2 regions of the Exiguobacterium sp. s64 genome follow, and region 1 is predicted to be linked to the other one. Evidence: a T-box and tRNA genes for the amino acid it is inferred to sense, from the RefSeq annotation. Region 1 holds a T-box; the other holds one or more tRNA genes.
The links. A T-box is a leader RNA that pairs with one kind of tRNA and senses whether it is charged. The one in region 1 lies ahead of KNP64_RS00820 (valine--tRNA ligase), so its partner is inferred to be a tRNA-Val.
Positions count from the first base shown of each region.

Region 1 (8,824 bases):
CCTCGGTCAATGCGTGACGTCTGGTACACAGGGACAAAACGATTGACCGCTTCGCAGAGAGCCCGACTCGCCGCGAGCGGTCTTTCCGTGCATCACGTCCCGCTCATCGAGACGAGATTGACGCACAGCCAGATACCGATTCACCGGTTCGATTGGCTCGTCGTGACGAGCCAAACGGCGGTACCGGCGCTCCGTGACGTCCCGCGCGACGTCAAAGTCGCGGCCGTCGGGGAAATGACGAAACAAGCACTCGAGGGCGAGGGCTTCACCGTCGCACTCATGCCGAAGACGTTCACGGGCGAGGCGCTGTTCCGCGACCTCGCGGACGTCGTAACAGCAGACGAGGTCGTCTTGTTCGCCCGGGGCGACTTGGCGAACACGGCACATATGACACAACTCGAAAACGTCCACGACTGGGTCGTCTATGAGACGATCGGCCGTGAACTGACAGAGACGGAAGTCGAGGCGCTCAAGAACGTGGACGCGCTCCTCGTCCTCAGCCCGTCCGCCGTCCAGGCGATCACGCCGTACCTTGAACACTTCCACGGGACGTGGTACGCCATCGGTGAAGTGACCGAGCGCGCCGTCCGGGAAGTGTCGACGTTACCGGTCCGAGTGCCTGAGTGTTATACTATGGATGCATTAATACAGTGTATAGGGGAGGATTTTTCATGAACCAGTTTGACCGTCACCGTCGCCTTCGTTCATCGAAGTCGATGCGTGCACTCGTACGTGAAAATCATGTTCGGAAAGAAGATTTAATTTACCCGCTCTTCATCATCGAAGGGACAGACATTAAACGCGAAGTCAGCTCGATGCCGGGCGTCTTCAACTTCTCGCTCGACCGTCTCGAAGACGAAATCAACGAGATTGTCGACCTCGGCATTCAATCGGTGCTCTTGTTCGGCGTGCCGGAACATAAAGACCCGGAAGGTTCGGAAGCGTATCACGACCACGGCATCGTCCAAGAAGCGATCCGCAAAGTAAAAGAGTGGGCGCCACAGCTCACGATCATCGCTGATACGTGCCTCTGTGAATACACGTCGACGGGCCATTGTGGCATCGTGAAGAACGGTGACGTCGATAACGACGCGTCGCTACCGCTTCACGTGCAGACAGCGATCACGCAAGCGCAAGCCGGCGCTGACATCATCGCGCCGAGCTCGATGATGGACGGTTTTGTCGCCGCCATCCGTGAAGGACTCGACCAAAACGGATTCAACCATATCCCGATCATGAGCTACGGCGTCAAATACGCATCGGCGTACTACGGACCGTTCCGTGACGCGGCCCAATCGGCACCTGGCGAAGGCGACCGCAAAGGCTATCAGATGGATCCGGCCAACCGTCGCGAAGCGTTCCGGGAATCTCAATCAGACGTTGAGCAAGGCGCCGACTTCATGATCGTCAAACCGGCGCTCGCATTCATGGACATCATCCGCGACATGCGCGACTCGCTCGATATGCCGATCGTGGCCTATAACGTGAGCGGGGAGTATGCGATGGTCAAAGCGGCTGCTTTGAACGACTGGGTCGATGAGCAACGCATCGTCATGGAGACGATGGTCGGCTTCAAACGGGCCGGTGCGGACCTCATCGTCACGTATTTCGCAAAAGACGTCTGTCGTTATTTGGAAGGAGACTACGCATGACCTACAAACAAACACACTCAGAAGCGGCGTTCGAACAAGCACGTCCGCTCATGCCGGGCGGGGTGAACAGCCCGGTCCGTGCCTATAAATCAGTCGGCATGACGCCAATCTTCGCTGAACGCGGTGAAGGATCACGCGTCTACGACATCGATGGCAACGAATATATCGATTACGTCCTCTCATGGGGACCACTCATCCTCGGACACCGCGACCCTGTCGTCACGAAGGCGATTCAAGAGCAAGCCGAGAAAGGCTGGACGTTCGGGACACCGACCGAGCTCGAGACGAAAATGGCCGAGCTCGTTATCGAGCGCGTCCCATCGATCGAGATGGTGCGCATGGTCAACTCGGGTACGGAAGCGACGATGGCGGCACTCCGCCTCGCACGCGGCTACACGGGCAAGACGAAAATCTTGAAGTTCGAAGGTTGCTACCACGGTCACGGCGACTCGCTCCTCATCAAGGCCGGTTCGGGCGTCGCGACGCTCGGTCTCCCGGACTCACCGGGCGTGCCGAAAGACTTGGCGAGCCAGACGCTCACGGTGCCGTACAACGACTTGAATGCCCTCCGCGTCGCGTTCGAGAAGTTCGGCGACGACATCGCTGGGGTCATCGTCGAACCGGCGGCCGGCAACATGGGCTTCGTGCCACCGCAACCTGGATTCCTTGAAGGACTCCGCGAGATCACGGAACAATACGGCGCGCTCCTCATCTTTGACGAGGTCATGACCGGGTTCCGGGTCGGCTACAACTGTGCCCAAGGTTACTTCGACGTGACGCCGGATTTGACGTGCCTCGGAAAAGTCATCGGCGGCGGCCTTCCGGTCGGTGCCTATGGCGGGAAACGCGAGATCATGGAAAAAATCGCGCCGCAAGGACCGATTTACCAGGCGGGGACGCTCTCGGGGAACCCGCTCGCGATGATCGCCGGCTACACGACGCTGTCGCAACTCAAGCCTGAGCACTACGCCGAGTTCGAACGCAAAGCGGACCGTCTCGCCGAAGGCTACACGAAAGCGGCCGAAAAGTATAACATCCCGCACGACACAAACCGGGCCGGATCGATGTTCGGATTCTTCTTCACGAACGAGAAAGTAACGAACTTCGAGAAGGCGAAGACGGCGAACCTCGACTTGTTCCGCGCTTACTATCAGAAGATGGCGGCGCGCGGCGTGTTCTTGCCACCGTCACAGTTCGAAGGATTGTTCCTCTCGACCGTGCACACGGACGAAGATATCGACTTGACGCTCGCAGCGGTCGACGCGACGTTCAAAGAGCTGCAACAAGAGTTTTCATTGTAATCTTGACGGAAACATCTTCTGTCGCTACAATTGTTTAACAGATACGAACAAAAGCTACGATGAGGAATAGTACGCAATCGACATCCTTTTTCAGAGACGCGGCCACTTGGTGCGAGGCCGCGAAGGATGGTGCGGAAGTCGCCTCGGAGCTGACCTTTTGAACGAAGTAGGAAGGTCCGGTCCATCGACCGTTATTCGATTTTGAGGGCGCCACCTGTTGGCGAACTAAGGTGGTACCGCGGAAGATACGGCTTCTTTCGTCCTTAGCGTTAAGGACGAGAGTAGCCGTTTTTTTGTCCACATTATTAGAGGAGGTTGGGCATATGGCCAACGAGACAAACGAAATCACCATGCCGACGAAGTACGATCCAAGTGCGACGGAAGCGAAATGGTATGACTACTGGTTAGAGAACGACGTATTCAAAGCGGACGAGGACGATTCAAAACAGCCGTACACGATCGTCATCCCGCCACCGAACGTAACGGGGAAACTTCACCTCGGACACGCGTGGGACACGACGCTCCAAGACTTATTGACGCGCCTCAAGCGCATGCAAGGCTATGACGTCCTTTGGCTCCCAGGAATGGATCACGCCGGTATCGCGACGCAAGCGAAAGTCGAACAGAAACTCCGTGAAGACGGCATCATGCGTTACGACCTCGGACGCGAGAAGTTCCTCGAGAAGACGTGGGAATGGAAAGACGAGTACGCGGACACAATCCGTGCCCAGTGGTCAAAACTTGGTCTCGGTCTCGACTACTCACGTGAGCGTTTCACGCTCGACGAAGGACTCTCGAAAGCGGTCCAAGAAGTGTTCGTCCGTCTCTATGAGAAGGGCTTGATTTACCGTGGCGAGTATATCGTCAACTGGGACCCGGCGCAAAAGACAGCCGTCTCGGACATCGAAGTCATCTATCAAGAAGTCGAAGGCGCATTCTACCACATGAAGTATCCGCTCGCTGACGGCTCAGGCCACATCGAGATCGCGACGACGCGTCCAGAGACGATGCTCGGCGATACGGCCGTTGCCGTCAACCCGAAAGATGAGCGTTACGCGCACCTCGTCGGCAAGACGATCATGCTTCCGGTCATGAACCGTGAGATCCCGATCGTTGCCGACGACTACGTCGACATGGAGTTCGGTACAGGTTGCGTCAAGATCACACCGGCGCACGACCCGAACGACTTTGAGATCGGGAACCGCCACGAGCTCCCGCGCATCCTCGTCATGGATGAAGGCGGCAAGATGAACGAGAACGCCGGCAAGTACGAAGGGCTCGACCGCTTCGAATGCCGCAAGCAACTCGTCAAAGACCTAGAAGCAGACGGCACGCTCGTCAAAATCGAGCCGCACACGCACTCGGTCGGTCACTCGGAACGTTCAGGCGCGGTCATCGAGCCTTATCTTTCGAAACAGTGGTTCGTCGACATGGAGCCGCTCGCGAAAGCAGCGCTCGAAGCGCAAGGACATGACGATACGAAAGTCAACTTCGTCCCAGAGCGGTTCGAAGGCACATACCTCCGTTGGATGGAGAACATCCGCGATTGGTGTATCAGCCGTCAACTCTGGTGGGGCCACCGTATCCCGGCGTGGTACCACAATGAGACGGGTGAAGTCTATGTAGGTAAAGAAGCACCGGCGGACAGTGAGAACTGGCACCAAGACGAAGACGTGCTCGACACATGGTTCTCGTCAGCGCTCTGGCCGTTCTCGACGATGGGCTGGCCGGACACGGACTCAGCAGACTTCAAACGTTACTTCCCGACGAGCGCGCTCGTCACGGGTTACGACATCATCTTCTTCTGGGTATCGCGCATGATCTTCCAATCGCTCGAGTTCACTGGGAAGCAGCCGTTCAACGACGTGCTCATCCACGGTCTCATCCGCGACTCGGAAGGCCGCAAAATGTCGAAATCGCTCGGAAACGGCGTCGACCCGATGGAAGTCATCGACCAATACGGCGCGGACTCGCTCCGCTGGTTCCTCCTTACAGGATCGACACCAGGGAACGACCTTCGCTTCTATTGGGAGAAGATCGAATCGACATGGAACTTCGCGAACAAGATTTGGAACGCGAGCCGTTTCGCCCTCATGAACATGGACGGCATGAAGTATGAGGATATCGATTTGTCAGGTGAGAAGACGCTCGCCGACAAGTGGATTCTCACACGCTTGAACGACACGATCGACCAAGTGACGCGTCTCGTCGACAAGTACGAGTTCGGCGAAGCCGGCCGTTACTTGTACAACTTCATTTGGGAAGAGTTCTGTAACTGGTACATCGAGATGGCGAAACTCACGCTCTACGGTGAGGACGAGGCAGCGAAAGCGACGACACGTTCTGTGCTCGCATACACGCTCGACTCAATCATGCGTCTCATGCATCCGTTCATGCCGTTCCTCACAGAGGAAATCTGGCAGCACTTGCCGCACGAAGGCGACTCGATCGTCCGTGCGAGCTACCCGACACGTCGCGACGAGCTCCACTTCGCGGACTCGGTACCAGCGTTTGAAGCGGTCATGAACGTCATCCGTTCGGTCCGTAACATTCGTTCGGAAGTGAACGCCCCGATGTCGAAACCGATTCAGCTCTTCATCGCGACAAGTGACGACACGACGCAAGGTTACTTGAGCGAAAACGAAGCGACGATCGGCAAGTTCACGAACGCGACCGAGCTCGAAATCGGACGCGGCTTGGCGGCTCCTGATAAGTCGATGTCGGCCATCATGACGGGTGCGGAGTTGTTCATCCCGCTCGCCGACCTCATCAACTTTGAGGAAGAAATCGCCCGTCTTGAAAAAGAAGTGGCGAAGTACGAGAAGGAAGTCGAGCGCGTTCAGAAGAAACTCGGCAACCCAGGCTTCACTGGCAAGGCACCGGCTCACGTCATCGACGAAGAGAAGGCGAAAGAGAAAGACTACCTCGACAAGCGTGACGCAGTCCGTGCCCGTTTGGAAGAGTTGCGTAAATAATGAATCAACCTTCTTTGGAGACTTGTTCTCCGAAGAAGGTTTTTTTGTCGTTTGGTGGAATTTAGGAGAGGAGACGATATAAAGGTGGTGTGACATGAGACGAATCGGAATGATGTTAAGTTTGGCAGTTATGGGACTGAGTGGGTGTGTGGCGGAACGAGCTGAACCGATCGAACCGACGGAATCAGGAGTGACAATTAATGAAAGTGCAGAAGAGACGTCTTCCAAAGATATTCCCGTAACGACGGACAAAGAAGTGTTCGGCTCGATGATTGAGGACGTGCCAAAAGGGACCGTTCGATTAGTTGATGCGGTCACGGCCCAATACACACTTCAATATACAGATGGTACGTCCGAGCGACCAGCGAGAGACGGTGTAATCTATGAAACCGTCATCGATGATCTCGGGCTCATTGCCATTAAGTTACCAAACCGCGACGATTCGTTTGGCGTGTTCAACTATTCACGGGACGAGGAGTGGGGGTTGCACGGGATTCAAAACTTTACGATTCCCGAGGCGGCCGAAAAAGTCCGACACGGGTTGGACTTGCCTGAAGAAGAGCTGTTTGTCGCCAACTTCGAGATGAGTCAGCTCGAGCGGCCGGTGGAGATGTGGACGTTGTATGATGAGACGCAATGCATCACGATTTTAGTGACCGATGCGTCCAGTGTGGCAGACGGAGAATTGATTGACCGGCGAGACGATTCAAATGAACGGTATCGCTTGAATCAACCGGAAGGGAACGGCTTGTTTTACGTAGACCAGGGCAAGCTCATCGTCGTGACGGGCAATGTGTCGGAAGAGGTGTTGCTCGACCTCTCGGACTCGCTACCAGAGGCGTGGTCGGTGGATTTTCCGATGAACTGATCATACTTGTGACATCAACTATTCAAGAGGAGGGAATGCCATGCCCTACACACACGAATTCGGTGTATTGGATTCAACAAATCGTCAATCATCATATGATACGTATACACCTGAACACTTCGATTGTGTCTCGGTGGATGGGGAGTGGGTGGATGAGTTTATCGAGGAGCTGAACGAGATGCGCACGTATTTCCACTCCTATGACCGTCCTGGATTCGGATTAGACGAATGCGGGATCACGCTCATTCCATATGAGTCACTGGCGCTGTTCTATCAAGTCGTCAAAGCGATGATGTACACGCATGAGTCGGAACAACTGAATCGACTTATTTCCAAAATCACACAAGCCCAAGTAGACAAGAAGGACATGATTCATTTCGGACTATGAGTCTATAGAAAAGAACTACCCCGAGCATCGTCATCGATGTTCGGGGTTTCGTTTGCGTTCGATGTAGATTATGCCAAATACAGTGGCGGCAATCATAGCATGCAAGAAGAGCGGTTGAGGATGGTCAATGCGGAAGAGGTGCATCGCATAGACGACATACAGGATGCTTCCGAATCCTAGCAAGATGGAATAAAGAACCTTCATACGTCCTCTTCCTCCGGTTCTATCCAAAACGGGAGGCGACCGGTTGTCACGAAATAAGATGACGTGAGCAAGGCGCCGATTGCGAGTCCGGTTACTTGCGGCTGAATCGGCTGACCCGTCAACGATAAATAAAAACTGTAGACGAGATAGGACGTGGACACGACGATAATCGTCATGAGCAAGACAGTCATCTTCATTTTGTTTCACTCCATTCGCATTGGATGTACAGGCTGAAGTTGCTTTGTTTATTTTACGTGGCCCGTGTCAAAAGGTTTCAAAAAACCATCCCGCGCGAGCGAGATGGTTCACGTGCCGCAAAACGTCTGATACGGATACGTCCGCGGCGGTCCGGGTGAGACGTAGCGTCCGTAGTCGGCTTCGTAGTCGTATGGCTTCCGCAATACGTCGAGCAGTGCGTGGGTCGGCTTGAAGTCACCGCGTTCGGCTGCCATGAGGGTGGCCTCGACGTGATGGTTGCGAGGAATGACGGCCGGGTTATGCTGACGCATGAGCCGGATGACGTCCTCATCCGGGAGACCTTGCTCTCCGAGGCGTTTTTGCCAAGCGGACAGCCATGCCTTGCCATCATCTTGCTTAGCAAAGGCAAGCGAATTTGTGTCGCCGAGTGTGAGCGCGCGGAACGTGTTCGTGAAGTCAGCCTCAGACTCCATCATGAGCCGGAGCAATTCATCCGTCAGTTCATCGTCGCCATCTTTTCGGACGTAGAGCCCGATTTTATGGGCGAGGCCAGTAAAGTATGCTTCTTTATACGTTTCCGTGTAGTCGTTCAACAGTTTATTGGCGATATCGACGGCGGTTTCTTGTGTGTCAGCTAGGAGCGGGAGCAACGTCTCGGCGAGGCGGGCCAAGTTCCATGACCCGATATACGGCTGATTCGCATAGGCGTAGCGTCCCTCGCGGTCGATCGAGCTGAAGACGGTATTCGGGTGATACGTATCCATGAACGCACACGGGCCATAATCAAGCCCTTCACCGCTGATAAACGTATTGTCCGTGTTCATGACGCCGTGGATGAACCCGACGAGTTGCCAATCCGCGATCAGTTTCGCCTGCCGGGTAATCACGCGGCCGAGGAACTGTTCATAGCGGTCCGGTTGTCCTGCAAGGTCAGGGTCGTGGCGCTGAATCGCATAGTCGGCGAGGGCGATGACGTCATCAATCGATCCGGCCGCGGCGGCGTATTGGAACGTGCCGACACGTAAATGACTCGCCGCAATGCGCGTCAAGACGGCGCCGTGCTTCGGTCCTTGGCGCATGATCGGCTCACCGGTCGTCACGACGGCGAGCGCCCGGTTCGTCGGGATGCCGAGCGCGTGCATCGCCTCACTGATGAGGAATTCACGCACCATCGGACCGACGGCGGCCCGTCCATCACCGCCACGCGAGTACTCGGTCGGGCCCGAGCCTTTCAATTG
Region 1 is NZ_JACSLH010000001.1:155,978-164,801, forward strand. Features, by position in the region: gene KNP64_RS00805 (uroporphyrinogen-III synthase) at 1-675, shown strand, start outside; gene hemC (hydroxymethylbilane synthase) at 1-17, shown strand, start outside; gene hemB (porphobilinogen synthase) at 672-1,652, shown strand; gene hemL (glutamate-1-semialdehyde 2,1-aminomutase) at 1,649-2,953, shown strand; T-box leader at 3,001-3,221, shown strand; gene KNP64_RS00820 (valine--tRNA ligase) at 3,277-5,928, shown strand; gene KNP64_RS00825 (hypothetical protein) at 6,023-6,796, shown strand; gene KNP64_RS00830 (hypothetical protein) at 6,837-7,184, shown strand; gene KNP64_RS00835 (hypothetical protein) at 7,385-7,585, opposite strand; gene KNP64_RS00840 (protein adenylyltransferase SelO) at 7,694-8,824, opposite strand, start outside.

Region 2 (8,824 bases), on a different contig from region 1:
ACGCCCATATCGAAGGGAAAGAACAACTGTTCAAGCAAGTCGTCGAGGACATGGGGAACCGTTATGCACACATCTGGCAGGAGGCACGGGACGCTTCCGTTGACGCTGCGCCGCTCGAGCGGATCGAGGCGATCGTCGAGGCGTTGATTCGCTTCTTTGAAGAAGAGGAGACATGGATGCTGACGAAGCGGATGTTGCTCGTCCCACCGCCCGAGTTGCGATCATTCATCGAGACGACGCTCGGTTCGGTCGAGACGGAACTGCAAGCGTTCGAGAAAGAACAGTTTCGATTGGCGATGGAGCAAGGGGCCTTACCCGAACAGTCACTCGAGAACGTGTATGACGCGTACTATTGTTTTCTAGACGGGGCGCTTCTTTCGCTCTTCACGCTTGAGACGAATCGCGTCAAACGGCAACGGGCCGCATTCACGATTTTCAAGAAGGGAGTCGGTTGGACATGAAACAAGATCAACTAGCCTGGGTTTGGCTCGTGCTCGCCGGTCTGCTCGAAATTGTTTGGGCGACGACGATGAAGCTGTCGAACGGGTTCACGGTGCTCGGTCCGAGCGTGATGACGATTCTATTATTGATTGTGAGTTTTGGATTGTTGGCGATGTCGTTCCGCACCTTACCGGCCGGGACGGGGTACGCCGTCTTTACCGGCATCGGAGCCGTCGGAACGGTCATCGTCGGGGCGCTCTTGTTCGACGAGGCGCTCACCGGGATGAAGCTCGTCTTTATCATCACACTTCTGATCGGTGTGGTCGGACTGAAACAAGTGACGGGAGGTGAGTCGGCATGAGTTGGGTATTTTTGATTGGTGCGGGTCTTGCTGAGATGATGGCCGTCTTTTGGATGGGTAAATCAAAAGGCTATCAGATTGTTAAATGGTCGATCTTGTCGGTTGGAACGTTTGCCTTAAGCTTTTATTTGTTGTCGCGTTCGCTCGAGACGCTCCCGCTCGGATTGGCGTATTCGATTTGGGTCGGGATTGGGGCGGCCGGCGGGGTCGTGCTCGGCATGCTGTACTTGAACGAATCCCGGGACCGGTGGCGTATCTTCTTCTTATTGCTTATTATCGGAAGCGTCATCGGATTGAAAGTTGTCGCGTGATCAGGATTAGCTTCGAATAAAAACGGGAATTGAATAGTTCAGACTGTGAACGAAAGGGGCGGGGACGATGAGTCATATCAAACTGCAATCCGAGCGTCTACGACTCGAACCTTACACGATTGCTGATTTTTATTTCGTGAAATCGCTACTCCAAGATCCGCGCGTGATGCGTTTTATTAGCCCGGACGGAAAGCCATATACGGATGAACAGACGATCGAGTGGTTCGAGCGCCAGTTGGCCCGCTATCAGACGGGTCGTCAAACCGGGTTGCTCAAATTGATGTCGCATGAAAATGACGAGCCGATTGGTCATGCCGGCACGTTGCTCCATGAACTCGACGGCACGATTGAACTTGAAGTCGGATATTGGTTGGCGCCGAAGCATTGGCATATGGGCTACGGACGCGAGGCAGCGGCTCGTCTCATGCGTCATGCGTTCGAAGAAGGTGAGAAAGAGATCATTTCCTTGATTCATCCGGATAACGTCCCATCGCAACGAGTCGCGAAAGCGAACGGACTGCATTGGGACCGTGACACTGAATATCAAGGCATGCTCGTCTCAGTATATGCCGGTGATTTAGAGCGGTTATGCCGCCATATGAAACGGGAAGAAATAACGCGTTGAAAAAAAGTAAAAAAGTTTTAAAAAACAGTTGCCAAGGCATTAGTTTCTTGATATATTAATAGTGTCCTTAAGAGAGGACACGACCTGATTCTGTAGCTCAGCTGGGAGAGCGCTACCTTGACAGGGTAGAGGTCGCTGGTTCGAGCCCAGTCAGAATCACTTGGGTGCCAAACCCGATGCGAAACCCATAGGAACGTGGGTTTCCGCGACGCCACTTCTTGCGAGAAGTGGCTTTTTTTTTGTTTTTCTTTCAATTGACAGTCTACATAAACAGTTGGTATATTCCTCTCATTACATACAGAAACGGGGAATATTACAATGGTCTTAACCGGAACAATCGTCAACGCGACGTTGATCGTGATTGGCACATTACTTGGACTTTTATTTCACCGCATCCCCGAACGAATGAAAGAGACGGTCACCGCAGCCATCGGTCTCGCCGTCGTCTTGCTGGGGATTCAAATGGGGATGAAGAGTGAGAACTTTTTAATCGTCATCGGCAGTCTCGTCATCGGGGCGGCGCTCGGTGAATGGTGGAAGCTTGATGAGAAGTTGAACGAGGTCGGCTATCAATTGGAACGCCGACTCGGCGGTAAGAGCAAGTCGAGTATCGCCGAAGGCTTCATCACGGCGACGCTCATCTTCGTCATCGGGGCGATGGCCGTCATCGGCGCACTCGACAGTGGATTGCGCGGGGACCATGATGTCCTCTATACAAAAGGATTGATTGACGGCTTCACGGCACTCGTCCTTAGCTCGACGCTAGGGATTGGGGTCATGTTCTCGGCCGTCCCGGTTCTCTTATACCAAGGAGCAATCGCCTTGCTCGCCATCCAAATCATGAAGTTTATCCCGGAATCGCTCATGGATGACTTTATTTTAGAAATGACAGCGACCGGCGGCGTCATGATCGTCGCGATCGGTTTAAATTTGGTCGGCATCACTCGGATTCGCGTCGCGAATCTATTGCCGGGGATTTTGATGGTCGCGGTCATCGTCTCGATTTTACATATCGTCCAATAAAAAATCCGAGAGACGCGATGCGTTTCTCGGATTTTTTCAATTCTTCGGTTGTTCGACTTCTTCTCTCGCACTTTCGCGAAGGGCAGAAGCCATGACGTCTGCTAAATCGCGCGAGCGAAGCACACCGACACCCCGATCGGTCGGACCGTCCGGCGCGGCCACATCTGCGATCAAGTCGTTCGTCGGCCGTGTCTCATGGAGGAGAAGCTCAGCTGATCCTTTCATCGCTTGGGCGACGATTTGACGGGCCGTCGTTTCGTCAAATCCTGCTTCCGTCAAGACCGGTGTCATCGACCCGACAATCTCGTAAAAGAAAGCGGGGCTGCAACCGGCGGCGGCCATAAAGGCCGACATCGTCTTCGCATCAGTCACAGCTGTACGACCAACACGCTCAAACAAAGCCGTCGCCTTTTCACGGACCGTATCATCGGTCTCGGGTCCGAACCAGAGCCCGGTCATCCCGTTTTGATAAGCCACTGGCGTATTCGGCATCGCGCAGACGGCAGGGAGACCTGACGCCTCTTCAATTTCGCTCGGTTCGATATGAGCCGCTACGGAAACGAGGAGCGGTGTGGTCCACGTCTTCGAGCTTACATATGGAAGCACTCCGTCCGGTTGCATCGCAAGGACGACGATGTCATACGCGTTGACATCCTCTTCGTCGACGATTTGCACGCCCAGCTCAGTGTGAAGTTCTGTAAGACGTGTCCGGTCACTCCGGTTCGTCATCGTGATTTGTTCAGGAGACAGGCCTGAGGCTAACCATCCGCGGACGAGTGACTCGCTCATCGATCCTGCTCCTACCATTAAAATATTCATAATCGTCACCTCTTCATATAGATTCGGTCGTGTACATGTTGCCTATCATAACAAATGATACGTCAAATAGCGCCTCTCGTGCTCAAATTGTAAAACAAAGGAAAAACGTGACACCGTCTTGTCACTGGATTGTCGCAGACGTCACGGATGACAAGTCGAACCGGTCGAGCTATCATGGCAGTAATCAATCAGGAGGCGATGAAACGTGAAACGAGTGTTAGTCCGGGGGATTCAAGGGTATCAACGCTTCATTTCTCCGTGGAAACCACCGACGTGTCGGTTTTATCCGAGTTGTTCGCATTATGGGATCGAGGCGATCGAGAAACATGGTGCACTCAAAGGTGGTTATTTGACGACGCGCCGGCTCATGCGTTGCCAACCGTTCCATTCGGGCGGGCTCGACTACGTGCCGGACGAGTTCGATTGGAAGGCGCCGTTACAACGTGAAAAACCCCCATCTCAGCGAGACGTCTAATCGACGGCTCGCTGTTTTAGATACAGCCCCTCTTTCTCTGACTTGTTTTATCACAATACTTTTGACAATCTTCTAAGTATTCTGAAAAAATAGAGATGTACTCATTACATACGGGGAAAGGGGAATACAACATGGGTCAATCGTTCAGTGAACTCATCGGTACGATCTCAAACTTTGTGTGGGGACCACCGTTATTGATTTTGCTTGTGGGGACAGGCATTTATTTGACGGTACGTCTCGGGGGAATTCAAATCACGAAGTTGCCTTACGCACTGAAGCTCGCATTCTCTAAAAATCAGGACAAGTCATCGAAAGGGGACATCAGTCACTTCCAAGCACTCATGACCGCGCTCGCGGCTACGGTCGGTACGGGGAATATCGTTGGGGTCGCGACGGCCGTCGTGCTCGGTGGGCCAGGCGCGATCGTCTGGATGTGGGTATCCGGTTTCTTCGGAATGGCGACCAAATACGCGGAAGCCGTGCTCGCGGTCAAATATCGGGTCACTGATGAGCGGGGACAAATGGCTGGGGGACCAATGTATTACTTGGAGCGCGGCTTGAAACAGCGCTGGCTCGCTGTCGCCTTCGCGGGGTTCGCTTCCCTCGCGGCGTTCGGGATTGGAAACGGGGTACAGACGAATTCGGTGGCGATGGCGCTCAAGACGACGTTTGACGTGCCGTTGTATGTCTCCGGTATCTTGATTATGATTTTCACAGGTGCGGTCATCTTGGGCGGTGTCAAATCAATCGGTCGCGTCGTCAGTTACTTCGTACCGGTCATGATCGTCTTTTATCTCGGCAGTGGATTATTGATTATGATTATGAACTATACGCTCATTCCAGATGCGATTTCACTCATCTTCAGCAGCACGTTAAGCGCCGAGGCAATTGGTGGAGGAGCGATCGGGGCGGCGATTCGTTACGGGGTGGCCCGCGGCGTCTTCTCGAACGAGGCCGGTCTTGGATCGGCCCCAATCGCGGCGGCGGCGGCCAAGACGGATATGCCAGGGCGTCAGGCACTCGTCTCGATGACGCAAGTGTTCCTCGATACGCTCATCGTCTGTTCGGTCACAGGGATTACGCTCGTCATGGGCGGACAAATCGGGTCGGGGCTCGAAGGGGTCGCGTTGACGACGGCGACGTTTGAGCAATTTTTAGGGCCGGCTGGCGGATATATCGTGACAATCGGCCTCGTCATGTTCGCCTATTCGACGGTGCTCGGATGGTCGTATTATGGAGAACGTTCGATTCACTACTTGTTCGGCCAGAAATCGATTATTCCGTATCGCATCGCCTTCGTCCTCGTGGCCGGACTCGGCGCGATGACGACGAACCTTAACTTGGTCTGGGCCCTTTCCGATGTGTTTAACGGTTTGATGGCCATCCCGAACTTGATTGGTCTGCTGTTCTTGTCGGGTGTTGTGATCGCCGAGACGAAACGGTTCAATCAGCAACTCGAGCTCGAAAATCGAAATCGAAAAGCATCTTAACGAAACACGCCACCGTCTTCAAGGAGACGGTGGCGTGTTTCGTTTGCGGACCTCTTCGAGTCGCGCTTGCTGGAGGTGGTCAAAGACTTTGGTGATGAAGCCGACCATGATGCCGACACCAGTAATGACGTAGCCGATCGTGAACACTTTACCGAGATCGGTCGTCGGGACGAAATCCCCATAGCCGATCGTCGGGAGCGTGACGACGCTGAAATACAAGGCGTCAAGCCAACGCATGTCCTCGAACCGTGAATAAAATAGTGTCCCCGAGATGATGGTCAGAAGGGCGAGACTGAACAACACTTGAAACTCAGCGTCTTTCAGACCGCGCCAGATTCCGCGAAACATGCGACGAAATGTCAAAATAAATGAGAGCATTCGCCCGCCTCCTTTCTTTATAGGTTTGTTCGCTAATAACAGGGGAACATCCTCTATAGAAAAGTTGGAAAGGATGATACATCATGACACGACCGATTCCGAAAGAACAAGGGCTCGACCATAGCTTGGCGTTCCTCCGGGAGGGCTACTTGTATGTCCCGAACCGCAGAAAAAGCTTTCAGTCAAACCTATTCGAAACGCGTTTGCTTGGGGAGCGAGCAATCTGTCTCGGTGGTTCCGAGGCAGCCGCTTTATTTTATGACGCGGACAAATTCGTTCGGCAAGACGCGGCACCGAAGCGGTTGCTGAAGACGTTGTTCGGGGAGGACGGGGTGCAGACGCTGGACGGTGCGGCGCATGCACATCGAAAAAAGATGTTCATGTCGCTCATGTTCCCAGGAAATATCGAGCGCCTGACGAGACTTGTCAGCCGTGAATGGGAACGAGCGCTCGATGCGGCCGAAGACGAAACAATGCTCTATGGTATGGCTCAAGAAGTCCTCATGCGGGCCGTTTGTGAATGGGCCGGGGTCCCGCTCGACGAGCATGAAGTGAAACAGCGGACGGATGAGATGCGGTTGTTGTTCGAATCGGGGACGGCCCTTGGACCAAAGCACATACGTGGACGGGCGGCCCGGTCGTCGGCCGAGTCTTGGGTTCGGAAGATGGTCGAGGAAGTGCGGACGAACCGGTTGCTTCCGAACGAACAGACAGCGCTGTATGAATTTTCATGGCATCGTGATGAGGCAGGGGAACTGCTTCCGGCCGATGTCGTGGCGGTCGAGGTGATCAATATTATACGACCGACCGTGGCGGTGTCGATTTACGTCTTGTTCACTGTGCTCGCGTTGCATCAGTTTCCTGAGGCTCGTGCCCGGTTGGCCTACGGCGAGACGGATTCGACATGGTTCGTCCAAGAAGTCCGGCGCTTTTATCCGTTCTTCCCGGTGACGGCCGCGCGCGTCAAGCAGGACTTCGAATGGGATGGGTTTGTGTTCGAGCAAGGGACGCTCGTCTTGCTCGACTTGTATGGGACGAACCACGACCCCTCGCTTTGGACGGAACCCGAACAGTTCAATCCAGACCGGTTCAAAGGTTGGACCGAGAGCCCGTTCACGTTCATCCCTCAAGGTGGCGGGGATGTGGATTTTGGGCATCGCTGCGCCGGGGAACATGTGACGATCGCCATCATGCGTGAAACGATCGACGTGTTCTTGAACCGCTATCGCTATGAGGTACCGTCTCAAGACCTTAGTTATAGTTTTGTGGACTTACCGAGTTTGCCGAAAAGCGGGCTCGTATTGAAACAGGTTGAACGCAAATGAGTCGCCGAGAGGCGACTCATTTTGTGTGCAAGGCTAACCGTTTCGTGATCGGTTGGATTGTGATGTTCGTGTCGACCATACGGTTATCCCGTTTCGGTTCGTCGGTTCGTTCGATTTGCCATGATGTGTCATGCAACTCTTTCAAGCCGAGTGCGATGTCATAGAGGGAATGGCTCGGGTTGCCGTTCAATTGATACAGTCCCGGCCCACGTTTCGTCAAAATCTCGAACAAGGCGTCCGCCGTATCTTCTAAAAACGAGCAGGACGGGTACCAGTGTGCGCTCGCGACGATTATACCGTTTCGCTTCAGCTCGGTCTCGAAATAATCCATCATATTGTTCGAACCGGGACCGTCCCCGATTTGCCAACCGAGGCGGACGATTTGGGCACCGGGATTAGTCCGGGCGATGGTTTCTTCACACGCCCGTTTATAGGCACCATATTCATCTGTTGCATCGGGCGGTGTGTCCGGGGTGATTGGTCCCGTCACATCGTCGGAGAAGACGGAGACGGTGCTCGTGAAGAGGAAGGGGATTTTGTATTCCCCGCATAGACGTGCGAGCGTATCGGCCCATTCGACGGCGCCCATGCCAATATGAAGAAAATAAGTCGGGCGGACCGATTCGATAAAGGCTCGCATCTCAGCCTCGTCAGATGTGGACACTTTCGTGCGGTCCCACGCGACCGGCTCGATGCCGTGCCGCTTTAATGTACGGGCGACGACAGGGGCGACCGTCCCGTTCATGCCTGTCAAAATTGCTTTCATTACTTATTCCTCCCTTCTGTTTGTATCATCCCACACTTCACTGTCCGACAAACCCTTTGAAAGAAGCTTTGTGCTAGACTGATGGGTGGAGGCGATAAAGATGAATATTCGAAAAGCGACACCGGATGATAGCACGCAAATCGCACCGCTCGTTTACGCGGCGATTCACGAAATTGCGTATTCGTTGACCGGTACGTCAGACCAACAACAAGTACTCGAACGACTCTCGATGTGGATTGGTCAGCCCGGAAACCGCTTGAGCTACGAAAACGTTTGGGTGGCGGAAAACGAGACAGTGATGGCGGGCATTCTGATTGCCTACCACGGGGAACGGGCATCGCAGTTGGATGAACCGATCAAGACGTGGCTCCGGACCCAAGGGCAACCGGACACGTTAGACGTCGAAACCTCAGGGGATGTGCTCTATATCGATTCGGTCGCTGTCGACTCGTCGTTCGGCGGCCGTGGGATTGGGACGAAACTGATTCAACAAGCGATCGACCATGCCCGTGAGATAGGCATCCCACAAGTCACGCTCAACGTTGACCAGACGAATCCGGCAGCCGGGCGGTTATATGAGCGGCTCGGTTTCAAAAAAGTGAAAGAAATCGATATCTCCGGAGGACGGTTTGATTATATGGCGCTCGCGCTTTGAATGAACCGTCAATCGGTCAATTATCAGTCTTAAAACCGATGCAAAATGATTGCGACTCGGCTATACTAAATGCTTGAAATGAATCAGTAGCGAAAAAGGAGATCATGTATGGAATGGAAAAATATCCTGCGCGGCATCGCGATGGGGACGAGTGA
Region 2 is NZ_JACSLH010000006.1:106,639-115,462, reverse strand. Features, by position in the region: gene KNP64_RS10460 (TetR/AcrR family transcriptional regulator) at 1-461, shown strand, start outside; gene KNP64_RS10455 (DMT family transporter) at 458-802, shown strand; gene KNP64_RS10450 (DMT family transporter) at 799-1,113, shown strand; gene KNP64_RS10445 (GNAT family N-acetyltransferase) at 1,181-1,738, shown strand; tRNA gene KNP64_RS10440 (tRNA-Val) at 1,825-1,897, shown strand; gene KNP64_RS10435 (DUF554 domain-containing protein) at 2,057-2,761, shown strand; gene KNP64_RS10430 (pyrroline-5-carboxylate reductase family protein) at 2,798-3,580, opposite strand; gene yidD (membrane protein insertion efficiency factor YidD) at 3,786-4,055, shown strand; gene KNP64_RS10420 (alanine/glycine:cation symporter family protein) at 4,187-5,545, shown strand; gene KNP64_RS10415 (potassium channel family protein) at 5,564-5,923, opposite strand; gene cypC (CYP152 family fatty-acid peroxygenase CypC) at 6,007-7,248, shown strand; gene KNP64_RS10405 (sugar nucleotide-binding protein) at 7,265-8,014, opposite strand; gene KNP64_RS10400 (GNAT family N-acetyltransferase) at 8,115-8,669, shown strand; gene KNP64_RS10395 (DUF368 domain-containing protein) at 8,778-8,824, shown strand, end outside.
Region 2: it has a tRNA-Val gene. The T-box ahead of KNP64_RS00820 (valine--tRNA ligase) is inferred to sense a tRNA for this amino acid. The anticodon was not compared.